DNA from 2 places in the Lactococcus taiwanensis genome. Region 2 is predicted to be linked to the other one. Evidence: predicted binding sites of a transcription regulator. Region 2 holds the regulator's gene; the other holds the start of a gene.

Region 1 (3,427 bases), 970 kb from region 2:
TAAATGCTTGTTTCAACTTGAGTTGGGCGGATAGCAAGTTGTTCCAAAACTTTATCAACGAAACCAAACTTAACCATACCAGGGTCAGCAACGATGAAAGCTTTGTGGACGTGTGGCAATTCTTGTAAGTAAGAGATTGCATTTTTTTCGTAGTAGATTTCTTTTGGCAAACGAACCCATTGTGGGCGATTACGACGTTTAGCCACTGTTTTAACATTCAATAGATCGTATGTACTCAAATTGTGTGAAAGTGAATTTTTCCCCCATGAACCAGTTCCAAGTGTAAGTGATGGACGCATTGCATCTGTATAGATATCGCCGACACCACCGATTGAGTCAGGTTGGTTGACGAGGATACGAGAAGCTTCGACTTTTTCGCCATATTCTTTAACGAATGGATCATCCATCGCACCGATTTGAATTGCAGCATTGTGACCAGCACCTTGATAAGCAAGTAAGCTACGTACAATCTCGATTCCTTCTTCACGTGTTTCTGCTTTGTAGAGTGAAAGCAATGGAGAAAGTTTTTCAGAAGAGAGCGCTTCGCCAATGTTTTTCTTGTCAAGTTCAAACAAGAGAACATCTTTGTCTTTAGGGACGTTTACGCCAGCTTGCTCAGCAATCCATTGACCAGAGCGACCAGCTACAGGGCCTGTAACACCAAAGCCTTCGCCAGCGCGTTCCACGAATACAAAGCTTTCGATGGCTTTATAGTCTTCTTTAGGCACCATGTAAGCACCTTGTGCTTGCATTTTAGCAACAAATTCATCATAGATAGAAGCGTCAATAACCGCTGAATTTTCAGTAGCGCAAATCATTCCGTTATCAAAACGTTTTGAAAGCAATAAATCTTCAACGGCACGTTCAATATTTGCCGTAGCATCAACGTAAACTGCACCATTACCGGCACCCACACCAAGTGAAGGATTACCAGATTTGAGGGCGGCATTGACCATACCAGGCCCCCCTGTTGCGAGGATTGTTGCAATCCCACGATTTTGAATCAGCGCCGTTGTCATATCAAGACTTGGTACTTCAATCCATTGGATAAAGTTTTCAGGTGCGCCAGCTTCAACGGCCGCATCGTAAACAATTTTTGCTGCATGCGAAGAACATTTTTGCGCTTGTGGATGGAAGGCAAAGACAATCGCATTACGTGTTTTTGCGGTCAAGAGTGATTTGAAAATGGCTGTCGATGTTGGGTTAGTTGTTGGTACGATACCAGCAAGGACACCGAGTGGGCTTGCGATTTCGACCGAGCCAGCGACTTTATTTTCAGCAATCACGCCAACAGTTTTGTCGTTTTTGATGGCGTTATAAACAGATTCAGAGGCGAAGTGATTTTTTGTATCTTTGTCTTCAACAACTCCACGACCAGTTTCATTGACGGCTTCGTGAGCGAGTTCAAGAGAATGCTTACTTGCAGCAAGTGCCATAGCAGCAACGATTGTATCAACTTGAGTTTGTGTATAACCTTCAAATTTAAGAACAGCTTCATGTGCTTTTTTGACTAAATTATCAGTATAAGCGACAGCTTCTTGGAATTTTGCGGCTTTTTCTTCCGCAGTCAGGACTTTCTTAACAGCTGGAGCAGCTTTTTTAGTTGCCATATTTCTAGATTTCTCCTTTGTGATATAATTCACTTATCTTTACGTGAATATTTTAACAAACTTCTGAAAACTTGTCAAATATTTTGTGAAAACTTTTACAATTTATAGAATACATCGCTCTAGAACTTTGTGGTAGAGGCTCTTTTATAAAAAAACGCCAACCCAGAAATGGGTTGGCATTCTTTATATATAAATGAATCCATTCCGAATCACCTGTTATACTGGAAGCACACAAGTCATTTCTGGAGCGTAGAAATCTTTTTGTTCAAGTGTTAAGCGCCCTGTTTCTTTGTCTCTTGAAAACAGGCTGAGGTTATCAGAGTTTTGGTGTGCAACAATCAGGAAATCTTCTGTTTGGTTAAGATTAAAATCCCGTGGGAAGTCTCCCTCTGTCTCCACCCAACCCTCAGAAGTCAGTTTTGTTCCCAAAGGGCTGACCTTATAAAGGGCGATAGAGTTATGTCCGCGATTTGAAACATACAAGAATTTACCATCTTTACTAATGCGGATAGCTGCTACCCCATTATGTTGATGATAGTTCTCTGGAAGAGTAGAAATAGTCTGTAAACGTGCAAATCGACCGCGTTCTTCATTGTAACTCAAGACTTCGATAGTAGAGTTCAACTCTCCAACCAAATAAGCAACTTTTCCGTTTGGATGGAAAGTTAAGTGGCGAGCACCCATTCCTTTTTCGGCACGGTAGATTGTTACAATATTCAATTTTCCTTCGCCAAGTACATCATAGACTGTGACTTCATCTGTACCTAAATCACAAGTAACTAGTCTGCCATCAGGTGTCAGATCGGCGTAATGGACATGTGCACTACTTTGTTCAGGACGTGGTCCAGAACCAGTATGTTTGACTGTATCTGTTAATTTGAGGGTGCCATCGCCTTGAATTTTATAAACACGAATTTCGCCAAGGTGGTAATTCGCACCGTAAACCAGCTGGCGTTTCTCATCAACAGCTACATAACAAAGGGGAGCGCCAGTTGAGGTCACGTTACCTAAAGGAGTGGCCACATCACCATCAAAATCAAAAGCTGCTACACCGCCACCGTTACCATCAGCGGCACAAGTATAGAGGTGTCCCGCTGTATCTAATGTGATATAAGTGGGATTTTGCACTGCTGCCACTTCGCTTAAATTTGATAATTCAGCTTTCTTTTTATCTAAAAGGACACTATAAACACCTGTAGATTTGCGTTTTGTATAACCGCCTAAGAGGATTTTTTCTTTCATGTTTTTCTCCTTAATCTATTATATTATATATTCTATTTTATCACAAAAAAGCGGTTACAGTGAAAAATATTAATTTTTTCTTAGAAAAAATTTACTGATGGTGCTGTCAGTAAATGTTATCGTGTAAGAAAAGGATTACGTTGATAAGTGACGGGAAATTCGACCTGTCAAAAGCTAAACATCAGGAAGCGAGAGAACCTTAAGACCACTTGTGGACAATGTCTGCAGGAGACTACTTTTTGATAAAGCTACGATCTTGAATTGCCAAAATATTCTCAGAAGCGATGCTATTCATTAAACTAAACAAGATACTTAGCTAAGTAACGCCCAGCTTGAAGAAAAGAAAGTTGATTGATAGTTTTGTCAGTAAAAATATGCTTGCAAATGAAGCCGAAACAGTGTATAATTAAAAAGTTGCTATGTGTAGAAAATTTTACGGTAGTAACCATCTCGCATTTTATCTGGACAAAGTCGTAGTGTACGCAAGTATTGCGGCGGCGGATGATAGGTAAAAGAGGAAAAACTATTTTAAAAGGAGACATACTCATGTCAGTTATTTCAATGAAACAACTCCT
Region 2 (3,427 bases):
AAATGGTTGGAAATATGGTGCAATTGCTTGGAAAACGATGCCTTCTGATCCGCTTCCTACACTACCGCAAGGCTGGTCTATTGATCGCGCAATAAATACCAATAATTACTCCACACAAAGTTATGCATATAAACAATGCACATGGTGGGTCTATAATCGTGCCAAGGAATTTGGTATTAACTATGGATTATATATGGGCAATGGAAAAGACTGGCAGAACCAACCGGGTTACACGGTAACTAGCACACCACAACTTCATAGTGCAGTAAGTTTTAAAGCGGGGCAGCTGGGGGCAGATGCTAGTTATGGACATGTAGCTTTTGTGGAACAGATACATTCTGATGGGTCTATCCTCATCTCTCAGTCTGGAACAGGTTATAAAACATTATATGACTACCAAGTCCTAAGTAAAAAAGAAGCTGGACAATTAAAATATATTATTGGAAAATGATTTGTTCAGATTTTGACAAATAAGGTATTCTTTTTCTTTCTAATGTAAAAAATTGATAGTGAACAATTAAAATAAATTTGACTTTATCAATTTTTAATGTTAACTTCAAAGGGTATTATTAGGAGAATTATATTATGAAAAAAAAGATACTTTTGTCGGTAACATTTCTGGGTATAATTACACTTAGTGCTTGCTCAAGTACAAAAAATAGTGATGAAAAAACTCAAAAACATTCTGTAACCAGTTCATCAACTCAAAAATCTCTTTCTCGTTCAAAAAGCACATCAAGTTCTAGAAATAATGCTACGGCAGGTAGTCAAACTGAGAAGAGCAGTACAGGAAATATCTCCAAAAGTAGTACTTTTCCTTTATCAGGATATAGCTCTGAACAAATTGAATACGCACGAGTGACGGAAACATTGCTAAATTATTATAAGATCCAGCATCGACCAGTTTCTATTGAAGTCACTAAAAACGGCACCAACCACCCCGTTTTTCCTTTTTCAGGTTCTGTAGTTGTACCTCGTGATACGGTAACATTATCCTTTAGTTATGATCATACGATGGCTGGAACTAGTACTGTAACCTATAGTTCAAATCATAATGGTACGATTAATTTTTATAAAGATCCCAATCATTACCAGGACGTGAGGTACCTTCAAGATCCGGTTTGGGTTAAACAAGAGTCACAAAAATTATTGGATAGTACGCAATTGATTGAAATTCCTACCTCATTTGATAAGCAAGCTTCCCAAATTATATCTGAGATAGTGATTAAATAATAAGGTAAGCTATAAAATAGCATCAAAAAAAAACAGCTAGATTTAGCTGTTTTCTTATTCATTTTTTTCATTATTTCCCATAAAGAAAAGGAGGGTTTGGAGCTCTTTAGTTAAATCGATAGATTGAACAACAACGTCTGATGGAACGTGAAGACGAATTGGTGCAAAGTTTAAGATTCCTTTGATTCCTGCTTTGATTAAGTCATCGACAACTTCTTGAGCATTTTCTTTTCGAACGGAGAGAATGGCAGTTTTTATTTCAGATTTTTTGACATTTTTTTCTAGATCAGAAATATTATAAATGGGAATTCCATCGTCGGTTTGTGTTCCGACTAAAGGATTCCCAGCAATATCGTAAGCTTGAGTGATTCTCATTTTATTCCGTTCTTGGAAGTGGTAGTGGAGAAGGGCTCGACCAAGGTTACCGACACCAATTAAAGCAATGGGCGTTTCCTGATCTTGTCCGAGTAGTTCGCCGAAAAAATCGCGTAGAGTTTGAGTTTCATAGCCGTAACCCCGACGGCCCAGTTCCCCAAAAAGAGAAAAATCACGTCGAATTGTTGCAGCATCGACGCCGATTTTTTCGGAAATCAGTTGTGAATTAGTACGAGAAATATTTTCGTCAACTAAGCTTTTGAAGAGACGGTAGTATTGGGGCAAACGCTTTGCAGTTGCTTTGGGTAAGTTCTTACTTACTTTATTTTCGTTCATGTTGATACCTCGAATTTATAATTACTTTATTTATTTTATAATATGTTTTGTGATTATTTTACCAAAAGTTTGTGAAAAACTCAACTAAATTGTTTTTTTCAATTTTTTTCAGAAGTTTAGATGTAAAACTAAATATAATTTTAAAGAAATCTCATAAAACGCTTTCTTTAATTTGTCTTTCATGTTAGAATAGAAATATGAAAAAAAGATGAGGAGAAAATTATGATTAAAGTTTATCTCAGTGGTTCCTGTTCGTCCTGCAGAAAAGCTAGAAAATGGCTTCGAAAACGTCAACTAGAATTTATGGAAATAAATTTGTCTTCTACAGTTATGAGTAAAGAAGACTTGATCAAAATCTTATCTTTAACAGAGAATGGCTTGGAAGATATTATTGCTGTACGCGGAAAAACCTATCTAAATTTGGAACAAGAGTTTGAAAGTTTGAGCTTAGAAGAAGCTATCCGATTAATACAGAAAAATCCTCGCCTTTTGAAACGTCCACTTATCTTTGATGATAATCGTTTGTTAGTGGGTTTCAATGAGGAAGGGATTCGTGCCTTTGTACCAACGGAAGTTCGTAAGGTGGAGTTGAAACAACGTTTAATTTTAGCATAATTTTTAAAGAAAAGTGTTCAACTCGCTCAGTGAACACTTTTCTCTTTTCTTAAAAACTACAAAAAGACTTTGTTAAATGTTATAATCAGTTCATATGCTTTCTTTGGAGCAGTTATAATATACCTGCTTTGAAGAAACTTCGATCAGTTATAAAAAGGAAGATACAAACAATGATACTATTGCAAGGAAATGGAATTGCACGGACTTTCGGCGGTGACACCTTATTTGAAAATATCAATTTTAGCCTCCAGGATCACTCCAGAATTGCTTTAGTTGGGCGAAATGGAGCTGGTAAGTCAACTTTACTTAAAATCATCGCTGGAGTTGAAGAGGCCAGTCGTGGAACGATTTCCAAAACAAAAGATTTAAGTATGAATTACTTAGCTCAAGATACCGGGTTGAATTCCTCACGGACAATATTTGCCGAAATGCTTTCTGTTTTTGATTTGCTTCGCCAGATGGAGAAGCAATTGCGTCAGATGGAATTGCAAATGGGAGAACTTGCTGGGGAGGAATTGACAGCTTTGATGAAACGTTACGATGCTTTATCAGAAGAATTTCGGATGAAAAATGGATTTACTTATGAATCTGAAATTAAGTCTGTCTTAAATGGGTTTCGTTTTGATGAAGCAATGTGGGAAAGAGAAATTTCAAGTTTATCAGGGGGGCAAAAAACACGTTTGGCTCTTGCTAAGATGTTGCTTGAAAGACCACAACTTTTGATTTTGGATGAACCAACTAACCACTTGGACATTGAAACTTTAGCTTGGCTTGAAAATTACCTTAAAAATTATGAAGGAAGTTTATTGATTGTCAGTCATGACCGCTACTTTTTGGATAAAGTAGTTAATGAGGTCTTGGAGTTGTC

The links. Region 2 encodes Rex, which represses fermentation and respiration genes when NADH is low (regulators of the CRP and FNR family bind a similar motif). Its sites were predicted from a motif close to TTGTGAANTANTTCACAA; they were not measured.
Region 1: the regulator Rex is predicted to act here: its motif matches at 1,694-1,711, upstream of adhE (bifunctional acetaldehyde-CoA/alcohol dehydrogenase).

What each region holds. Positions count from the first base shown of each region.
Region 1 covers NZ_CP070872.1:90,533-93,959, reverse strand. The annotation lists gene adhE (bifunctional acetaldehyde-CoA/alcohol dehydrogenase) at 1-1,610, opposite strand, end outside; gene JW886_RS00485 (lactonase family protein) at 1,827-2,852, opposite strand; gene rpsB (30S ribosomal protein S2) at 3,399-3,427, shown strand, end outside.
Region 2 covers NZ_CP070872.1:1,062,816-1,066,242, forward strand. The annotation lists gene JW886_RS05270 (CHAP domain-containing protein) at 1-451, shown strand, start outside; gene JW886_RS09860 (hypothetical protein) at 586-1,233, shown strand; gene JW886_RS05280 (redox-sensing transcriptional repressor Rex) at 1,288-1,944, opposite strand; gene JW886_RS05285 (Spx/MgsR family RNA polymerase-binding regulatory protein) at 2,167-2,559, shown strand; gene JW886_RS05290 (ABC-F family ATP-binding cassette domain-containing protein) at 2,730-3,427, shown strand, end outside.